Regions from separate parts of the Streptomyces sp. SP18CS02 genome, predicted to be linked through region 2. Evidence: riboswitches for the same ligand, from Rfam matches in the RefSeq annotation. Region 2 holds a riboswitch; each other region holds the start of a gene.
What was found. A riboswitch is a leader RNA that binds a small molecule or an ion and turns the genes downstream of it on or off. The one in region 2 is predicted to bind cyclic di-AMP.
Positions count from the first base shown of each region.

Region 1: another riboswitch for cyclic di-AMP. It lies ahead of PUR26_RS27225 (C40 family peptidase); the one in region 2 lies ahead of PUR26_RS26295 (transglycosylase family protein).
Region 3: another riboswitch for cyclic di-AMP. It lies ahead of PUR26_RS17040 (M23 family metallopeptidase); the one in region 2 lies ahead of PUR26_RS26295 (transglycosylase family protein).

Region 1 is NZ_JAQYXC010000295.1:109,501-112,768, reverse strand. Features, by position in the region: gene pcrA (DNA helicase PcrA) at 1-848, opposite strand, end outside; cyclic di-AMP (ydaO/yuaA leader) riboswitch at 1,048-1,206, shown strand; gene PUR26_RS27225 (C40 family peptidase) at 1,214-2,734, shown strand; gene PUR26_RS27220 (hypothetical protein) at 2,826-3,179, opposite strand.
Region 2 is NZ_JAQYXC010000294.1:443,030-446,297, forward strand. Features, by position in the region: gene PUR26_RS26285 (cytochrome P450 family protein) at 1-23, shown strand, start outside; gene PUR26_RS26290 (transglycosylase family protein) at 136-1,116, shown strand; cyclic di-AMP (ydaO/yuaA leader) riboswitch at 1,376-1,548, shown strand; gene PUR26_RS26295 (transglycosylase family protein) at 1,552-2,232, shown strand; gene eno (phosphopyruvate hydratase) at 2,612-3,268, shown strand, end outside.
Region 3 is NZ_JAQYXC010000285.1:17,646-20,913, forward strand. Features, by position in the region: gene PUR26_RS17035 (aldo/keto reductase) at 1-631, opposite strand, end outside; gene PUR26_RS17040 (M23 family metallopeptidase) at 941-1,990, opposite strand; cyclic di-AMP (ydaO/yuaA leader) riboswitch at 2,002-2,136, opposite strand; gene PUR26_RS17045 (PP2C family protein-serine/threonine phosphatase) at 2,498-3,268, opposite strand, start outside.

The sequences.
Region 1 (3,268 bases), on a different contig from region 2:
TCGACCATGACGTGGCGGAAGCGGCGGCGGTAGTGCTCGGCGACGTCCGGGAACGCCTGGAGCAGGTGGACGGTCGTCATGATGATGTCGTCGAAGTCCAGGGCGTTGGCCTCGCGCAGCCGCGCCTGGTACATCCGGTACGCCTCGGCGAGCGTCTTCTCGAAGCCGTCGGCGGCCTGGTCGGCGAAGGTCTCCTCGTCGATCAGCTCGTTCTTCAGGTTCGAGACCTTGGCGCTGAACGACTTGGGCGGGTACCGCTTCGGGTCGAGGTCCAGGTCACGGCAGCACAGCGCCATCAGGCGCTTGGAATCGGCCGCGTCGTAGATCGAGAAGGAGGAGGTGAAGCCGAGCCTCTTCGACTCGCGGCGCAGGATGCGCACACAGGCGCTGTGGAAGGTCATCACCCACATGGCGCCCGCGCGCGGGCCGACGAGCTGCTCGACGCGCTCCTTCATCTCCCCGGCGGCCTTGTTGGTGAAGGTGATCGCCAGTATCTGCCCGGGGTGCACGTTGCGCGTGGCCAGCAGGTGCGCGATGCGGTGGGTCAGCACGCGGGTCTTGCCGGAACCGGCGCCGGCCACGATGAGCAGCGGCGAACCGGTGTGCACGACGGCGGCGCGCTGCTGTTCGTTCAGCCCCTCGACCAGGGCGGCCGCGTCCACCACCGGACGGGGGGCGCCGTCACGGTAGTGCGCGTCCCGGGCCGGGGGCACGTCGAACCTGCCCCCGAAGAGGTCGTGCGGAACCTCCTCCGCGGCCGGCTCGTCGTGCTCGGGCGGCGGCGGGGGCTCCTCGGAGCGGTGGTTCCGGAGGTCCGCCAGGAAGCTGTCGTCAAAGAGGCTGCTCATCGCCTATCGAGTCTAGGCCGCTCCACTGACAGTCGCGGCCGAACCGCCTTCGTCACGATGAGCACCGGATTCATTACCCGAAGTAAAGATAACGAAAACGTATAGGGCATATCGAACATCATCCTTCACAGCACCACCACAGTTTGGCTAGCGTGCTCGCGAAGGCGGTCTGTAACCCCATCGGCGAACCACGCCAACCGGGCCGTCCACGCCGAATCCGGCCTTTCGCTCAGGAAGTACGGAACCGGGGACCCACATGCAGGACCGGGGTGAATCGGCCTGTCCGCGTACGGCCGTAGGGCACCTTCCGTCGCCCGAACCCGACAGCTAACCCGGTAGGCGGTTCACGGAAGGAGATGCCGGCCTTGGCGTCGCATCGCAAGCCGCGCACCCGCACCACCCGCGCGCACTCCCCCGCCGTCGGGGTCACGACGGCCGCCATCGCCTCGGTCTCCCTCCTGTCCGCGCAGAACGCGGACGCGGCGCCCTCCCGGACGGCTCCCGACGCCGTACCGTCCAGCCCGGACGCGAAGCCGACGGCCGAGGAGGTCCAGCGGAAGGTCGACGCCCTGTACCGGCAGGCCGGTACGGGGACGCGGCAGTACGAGCGGCAGTACGACAGCCCCAAGGAGGCCGCGCCCCGGCGGAGGCTGACGGTCGACAAGCTGTTCGACGGGGCCGGTAAGCGGGCGCAGCCGCTGAACGAGACCCGCCGCACGCTGGGCACCTACACCGCCGGGGAGCCCCGCCCGGGCGCCGTCGCCCAGGCCACGGGGCTGATCGTCGCCGCCGACCCGCAGGCGTACGCCGAGCAGACCCAGCAGATGCCGGAGGTCCAGCGGACCCAGCAGATGCCGGAGGTCCAGGACGTCCACCAGATCCAGCACACCCAGCAGGTCCAGGACGTCCAGCAGGTCCAGCAGTTCCAGGGGATGCCGGAGGTCCAGCGGACCCAGCAGACGCAGGAGGTCCGGCAGACCCCGCAGGTCCCGCGGCCGCTCCTGCCCCGACCGGACCACGAGCCCCACCGGACCGCGTTGTCCGACCCGCCCGCCGAGCACGGGCAGCAGGCGCTTGCCGGCCACGGGACGCGGCACTCGTCGGCGGAGGCCGCGGAGGCGGTGGAAGCCGTGGAGGCGGCGGAAGCCGTGGAGGCCAAGGAACGGACCGCCGAGGCGGCCGGCGGCGTGGATGCCCTCACCGCCTCTCAGGCGGTCCTGCGGGCCAGCAAGCAGGACGTCCAGCGCAAGCTGCGCGAGGCACGCGACCTGCTGTCGAGCGTGACCGTCGAGGAGCTGACGCGACGGGCGGAGCTGGACCACAGGCGCGAGGCGCAGGCCCGGCTGCGGGCGGAGGCGAGGGTCCGCGAAGAGGCGGAAGCGGCCCGTGCGCGCCAGGACCGGCTCCGCCGGGAGCAGAGCCAGGACCGGGAACAGCAGCCGGAGACGAGTACCGGTCGCGGCTCCTGGACCGCAAGCGCCACCGCCGCCGCCACCGGGTACGGCACCTCGGCCGGCGCCGGGACCGGGAGCCGCTCGGCCAAGGCGGACAAGGTGCTGGCCTTCGCCCGCGCCCAGGTCGGCAAGCCGTACGTGTGGGGCGCGACCGGCCCGAGCTCCTACGACTGCTCCGGCCTCACCCAGGCGGCGTGGAGGGCGGCCGGAGTCGAACTGCCGCGGACCACCTGGGGCCAGATCGAGTTCGGCACCCCCGTCGACATGGAGGCTCTGCGCCCCGGCGACCTGGTGTTCTTCTACGACGACATCAGCCATGTCGGCATCTACGAGGGCGAGGGCCGGATGATCCACGCGCCGAAGCCCGGCGCGAACGTCCGCGAGGAGTCGGTCTACTGCATGCCGATCCACGGCAGCGTGCGCCCGGCCTGAACCGGGCGGTGACGGCGGGGGTCGGGGGCGGTACGGGACCGAGGGCGTACGCCGCGGCAGTGGGGCCGCGGCCGGCCCCGCCGCCGGGGCATCAGGTCCAGAGCGTCGCGATGAAGATGTTGGCCACGGTCAGACCGCCCACGGCCGCGAAGATCCCCTTCTCCACCTTCTCCTCGTCCCGCTTCACGTAGACCAGGCCGAGGATCACCACCAGCAGCGCCAGCTTCACGCCGATCTTGACGTTGTCGACGGTCTGGTCGTCGGCCTGGTTGAGGCCCACCAGCGCGACGCCCGTGATCAGCATCGTCAGGGCGCCGTGCAGCATGGCGGGGACGAAGCGTGCCGTGCCCGCGCTCATCGCCTTCATCTGGGTCAGGAAGCCGCCCAGCAGGGAGGCGATACCGATGATGTGCAGGGCGACGAAGACATTGATGAGTACGTCCATGGGGCGGAGCCTAGCCGGGGCCATAGCACCGCCCTGCGGCCAGGTGCGCCTCTTTCGACGCATCGGTCACAGCTGATCCGGAATATGTA
Region 2 (3,268 bases):
AGTTCACATCCTATGCGAACTGACGCTCCATCAGATCTGTGACTTTCGCGTTATCTCCGCTGCATCGACTTGTAACAGACGTTCGAATGCCGCTACGTTCACCGTCACCTCAGCAGTCACGCGAAAGGCAACCGCATGCGCTCCGGGAACGGCCGGCACCGGCGACCTCGTCAGGCTCCCGCCATCATCGTCGCGGCAGGGGTGACCGGTTCCGCGATCGCCCTTCCGCTGCTCGGCGCGGGGTCCGCGTCGGCCGTCGAGGGCACCACCTGGGACCGGGTGGCCGAGTGCGAGTCCGGCGGCATGTGGAGCGCCGACCTCGGCAACGGCTTCTACGGCGGCCTCCAGTTCTCGCAGGAGACCTGGGAGACCTACGGCGGCACGGCGTACGCCCTGCGCGCCGACCTCGCCAGCCGCGCCCAGCAGATAGCCGTCGCCGAGAAGGCCTACGCGGCGCAGGGCATCGCCCCCTGGGAGACCTGCGCCCCCATCGCGGGACTCACCGACGGCAGCGCGCCCGTGGCGGGTCTGCCCTCGGCCGCCAAGCCCTCCGGCGCACCGGCCACTCCCGCCCCCTCGGCCTCCACCGGGACGGCGGACGGCGCGGACGGTGCCGACGGTTCGAAGTCGTCGACGCCCGAGGAGTCCACCACGCCCGCCGGGACCGCTTCCGGCTCGTCCGGCCCGGCCGCGTCCGCCAAGGACGACCCGGCCGGGGACGCCGGGACGGGCGGCGGCAAGCACCGGGGCGAGCCGGCCAGGGAGGCGCCGGTGGACGGTGACGCCTCCACCGACCCGGCGGACTCCGCCGACCCCGCCGCCTCCGAAGGCGACAAGGCCACCGGTACCGGCAATCCAGTCAATCCGGGCACCGAGCGCGAAACAGGCCGACATGCCTCACGGGGTGACGGAACGGCACGTGACGCCGAGGGGGTCGCGCTGGAGGACGGCCAGTACACCGTCCTGCCGGGCGACAACCTGTCGGACATCGCGGAGACGCACGAGCTGCCCGGCGGCTGGACTGCTCTCTACGACGCCAACAAGGCGACCGTGGGTGCGGATCCGGATCTGATCCAGCCTGGTCAGAGCCTGGATCTGACCGCGGCTCAGGAGTGATTCGCTCCCCTTTGTCCGCTTCTGTATAAGTGAGACAAGCGTCTCTTTGCGGCAACTGGCCCGGCTCGCCCGCCTGATCCGACCGATGTGCGGCTCACCAGCACAAATGTCCGCCAGGGGCGGGCCGGATTGGGTGTATTGACCCTGATGTCCATCTTTGAACATCAGGGAGGTCTGTGATTACGGTCGTAACTGCTCGCCACCGCGGGCCCCATCGACCGGTACGCCGAATCCTGCCGTCGGTCGACGGGAACAGTCGACGCTTCGAGCGCCGTAGGCAGGAGCGGGGGACCCAAGGTAAGCGCCGGGTCCGGCCATCGGGAGATGGCCGGCGACCGGCTCGGGGTGAAGCCGCGCGACACGTCGCGCGGCCGGGCAACTCACTAGGCCCGAACCCGACAGCTCACCTCGCAGGCGTCGGTGAGGAGATGTCCCATGCTGTTTTCCGGCAAGGCCAAGCACCGTCGTCCTTCCAAGGCCATCCGTTTCGCCGCGTTCGCCGGCATCACCGGCGCCGCCGTCGCCGCTCCCCTGATGGGCGCCACCACCGCCTCCGCCGCGACCACCGCGGAGTGGGACAAGGTCGCCCAGTGCGAGTCCGGCGGCGACTGGTCGATCAACACCGGCAACGGTTACTACGGCGGCCTGCAGTTCTCCTCCTCGACCTGGGCCGCGTACGGCGGCACCGCGTACGCCGCGAGCGCCGACCAGGCGTCCAAGTCGCAGCAGATCCAGGTCGCCGAGAAGGTCCTGGCGGGCCAGGGCAAGGGTGCCTGGCCGAGCTGCGGCGTCGGCCTGTCCAACGCCTCCTACGACGGCGGCTCCGCCCAGGAGAGCGCCCCGAAGCAGGAGGAGCGCAAGGCCGAGCAGCCCACCACGCGCAGCGAGCAGCGCACCGCGCCGAAGCAGGCCGCGCCGAAGACCGTGACCACCCCGACCGGCGAGAAGGTCGAGAAGGGTGACGGCGAGTACAAGGTCGAGGCGGGCGACACGCTCGGCACCATCGCCGAGGCGCACGGCGTCAAGGGCGGCTGGCAGAAGCTGTTCGAGCTGAACAAGGACATCGTCGACGACGCCGACCTGATCTTCCCCGGCCAGCAGCTCCACCTGAAGTGACCCCCTGAGCCCGTCGGCCCGCCCCGGGCCGCCGGCTCCACCCGCCCACCGGCCCGGCCAGGACCGCCGGCCGCGACGCGTCCCTCCATCAGGGGCCCGCTCGCCCCGGTCCGGCCGGCCCGTGCGGACCACCCCGGCCCGCCGCGCTCTCCCCCGTGCGCGGCGGGCCGGGGTTTTTCGGTGGCGTGGGCCGGTCCATGTGGTTACCGCCCAGTAAATCCTGTGGTTGTTTGCCCGCCAATGCCGGGCCTTGAACCCTTTTTCGTCCCACGGGGCGGGCGTCGGCTGGCCACGGCCCCGGAGCCGGTTAGGCTCTTGTCGCAAGGCCAAGAGACCCTGCACTGCAAGCGTCACATTTTGCGTCACATCCCAGAAGGAGATGCTCGTGCCGTCCATCGACGTCGTCGTAGCCCGGGAAATCCTGGACTCCCGAGGCAACCCCACGGTCGAGGTCGAGGTCGGCCTCGACGACGGCAGCACCGGCCGTGCTGCCGTCCCCTCCGGTGCCTCCACCGGTGCGTTCGAGGCCCTGGAGCTTCGCGACGGTGACCAGAACCGCTACCTCGGCAAGGGTGTCGAGAAGGCCGTCCTCGCCGTCATCGAGCAGATCGGCCCGGAGCTCGTCGGCTACGACGCCACCGAGCAGCGGCTGATCGACCAGGCGATGTTCGACCTGGACGCCACCCCGGACAAGTCGTCGCTCGGCGCCAACGCCATCCTCGGCGTCTCGCTCGCCGTCGCGCACGCCGCCTCCGAGGCGTCCGACCTCCCGCTCTTCCGCTACCTGGGCGGCCCCAACGCGCACCTGCTGCCGGTGCCGATGATGAACATCCTGAACGGCGGCTCGCACGCCGACTCCAACGTGGACATCCAGGAGTTCATGATCGCCCCGATCGGGGCGGAGTCCTTCTCCGAGGCCCTGCGCTGGGGCGCCGAGGTCTACCACACCCTGAAGAAGGTCCTGAAGGAGAAGGGCCTCTCCACGGGTCTGGGCGACGAGGGCGGCTTCGCGCCGAACCTGGAGTCCAACCGCGCC
Region 3 (3,268 bases), on a different contig from region 2:
AGTACGGCACGGCGCCGAGCCCGGCGCGCTCCGCGGTCTCCAGGAGCTGTCCCTCGTAGGTGTCGCGCGAGACCAGGTTGTAGTGCGGCTGGATCGCGGAGTACGCGGTGAGGCCCTCGCGCGCGGAGAAGTCCAGGGCCTCCTGGAGCCGCTCGGGGGTGATGTTGGAAGCGGCGACGGCCCGCACCTTGCCCTCCTTCACCAGCTGGTCGAGAGCGGTGACGAAGTCCTCGACCGGCACGCCCGGGTCGTCGAAGTGCGTGTAGTACAGGTCTATGTACTCGGTGCGCAGACGGCGCAGCGACTCCTCGACCGCGGCCTTGATGTTCGCGGGGGCGAGGCCCTTGTACCGGGGGTGGGCGCCGACCTTGGTGGCGATGACGACGTCGGAGCGGTTGCCGCGGGAGGCCAGCCAGTTGCCGATGATCGTCTCCGACTCACCGCCCTCGTTGCCCGGTGCCCAGGCCGAATAGCCGTCGGCGGTGTCGATGAAGTTGCCGCCCGCGGCGGCGTACGCGTCGAGCACGGCGAAGGACTGCGTCTCGTCGGCGGTCCAGCCGAACACGTTGCCGCCGAGCGCGAGCGGGAAGACGTCGAGCCCTGAGGTGCCCAGAGGGCGGAGAGAAGTCATGGGGGGATCAACGACGCAGCCCCCGGGAGCATTCCGGGGAGCCGGAACCACGGGACCGGGCAGGACCGCGAGCGGGCGGGACGGCAACCGGGCGGGACGGCAACCGGGCCGGGCGGCTACCGGGCCGGGCGGCAGGAAACCGAAGGGAAGCAGGCAAAAGGGCGGCGGGGAACCCGGCGGGGAGAAGGCCGGCAGCCCTGGCGTCGGGGGGTGGGAGGCCAGGGCCGCCGGGGGCCGTTCACGGGTTCCGGCACCGGATCGTCCCGGTGCGCCGCGGAGCCCGGCGCGAAGGGGCGGGAGGACAGGGCGTCAGACGGTCAGGCCCTTGCTGCGCAGCCAGGCCGCGGGGTCGATGCCGTCGCCGCCCGACGTGCGCACCTCCAGGTGCAGGTGCTCGCCGGTCACATTGCCGGTGGCGCCGACCCGTCCGATGGTCTCGCCGGTGCCGACCTGCTGTCCGACGCCGACCGTCATGGACGAGAGGTGGCAGTACCAGATCTCCGTACCGTCCTCCAGCTCCAGGACGATGCGGTAGCCGTACGAGCCGGAGTAGCCGGCCGACTTGATGGTCCCGCTGTGGACGGCCTTGGTCGGGGTACCCGCCCGGGCCGCGAAGTCCAGGCCGGTGTGGTGCCCGGAGGACCACATGGAGCCGGACTGCCCGTACGTGGCGGTGAGGGTGTACGAGGAGGTGGGCAGGGAGTAGCTCGACGCGAGCTTGGCCAGCCGCGCGGCCTCCGCCTTCGCCTCGGCTTCCGCCGCCGCCTTCTTCTCGGCCTCCTCGGCCTTCTTCTGGGCGGCGGTCTGCTGGGACTTCGCCTCGGCGGCGGCCTGCTCGGCGGCGGTCTTCTCGGCGGCCGCCTTCGCCTCGGCGTCGGCGGACGCCTGCTGCTGTTCGGCCTGCTGGAGGATACGGACGCGCAGCGCCTCGCCGGCGTCCTCGGCCTCCTGGCCGGCCTGGTCGTCCCGGCCTGCCCCGCGGTCGTCGCCGGAGAGGGACAGGGCGGTGAGCGGCGCGTTGTCGGCGGTCCCCGTGACGCCCTCGCCCTCGTCCTCGTCGTCGAGGAGGGAGCCGATGTCCGGCAGGTCGGGCAGGGAGATGGAGACCGCGGGCTTGTCCTGCGCGGTGGCTATGCCGCCCGCACCGACCGCCGCGATGACTCCGACACCGAGGACGGTGGAGCTGCGGGCGAGACCGCCGCGCTGCTTGGCGACACGATGACGGCCGCGAACCGGGCGAACGGTGTCCTCGGTGGGATTCCACTCCGCCCACTGCGTGTTTGCGGGCGTGGCGTCAGGGGCACCCGAAGGGCCGGGAGAGCCGGGAAAGACCTCGGGAGCAGGACTGTTGGACGCCACGGAGGCGCACTCCTTTCCTTCCTTCTCGCCTACCGGGTTAGCTGACGGGTTCGGAGCAGGAAGGTCTCCTACGGGTCTGGTTCGACCCGATTCACCCCAAGGTGGTGGTTCCCCGGTTCCCTTGCGGAATTCGGCGCGCGCGCACGGTGCCGTCTCTTGCGACGACTGGGACGACCGCGCTGCGTTATCGAACGTTAATAGACGCGAGGGCCGTATTCCAAGCTGTTCCTACTGATCATTACCGTGCTGGCCAGGACGTACCGGGTCACACACGGGCACAGCCGGGCGAGTTGACCGCCCCTCAGAAACACCGGCCGCCTCTTATTTTTCTGACCGTTCGTCAACTGTTATGCGGAGTGGTGCTCGTCGACTACGTACCGTGGTCGAGTCCCTCCCGGCGTACCCCTGCCACGCGGTCGCCCTGGCGTCACCGCGGTCGCCGCGGCCACGGCAAAGCGGCAGACACGGCAGACACGGGGGACACGGCGGCAACAGCAGTCACGGCAGTCACGGCACCAATGGGATCGTCGTCCGCCGGTCGGGCTGCCCCTCCTCGGGCCGGCTGACCGCCAGCAGCGCCAGGTCGTCGGTCGCCCCGCCGCCTGTGTGCCGCCGCACGTCCTCCACCAGCGCGTCCAGCAGTGCCTCGGGCCCCGGGAAGACCCGCCCGGCCAGCCGCGCCACCGGGTCGTAGAACTCCCCCCGCGCGTCGCGCGCCTCGGACAGCCCGTCCGTGTAGAAGAGCAGCGTCGCCCCCGGCGGGTAGGACACCTCGTACGCCCGGTCCGGCCACGCCGCCAGGTCGGCCATGCCCAGCGGCAGCGCGGTCTCGTTCGGCTCCAGCAGTTCCACGGTCGCGTCGGGGTTCATCCGCAACGGCTCGGGATGGCCCCGGTCGACGATCCGCACCACGGTGTCCCCGCGCGGGATCTCGGCCAGTACGGCGGTGGTGAACCCCTCGAAGGCGTCCAGTCCGTCGCGCCGGGTGCCCTCGCGCGCGAGCGCGCGCTCCAGCCGCTGCGCCACGCCCTCCAGGGAGCTCTCCTGCTCGGCCGCCTCCCGGAAGGCGCCGATGACGACCGCGACCGCCTCGACCGCCCCCAGACCCTTGCCTCGTACGTCGCCGACCACGAGCCGGACGCCGTAGGGCGTGTCCTGCACGGCGAAGAGGTCGCCGCCGATGTACGTGTCCGCCTGCGCGGCCTCGTACCGCGCCGCGATGTCCAGACCGCCGATCCGTTTGGCGGGGCTGGGCAGCACGGCCCGCTGGGCGGTCTC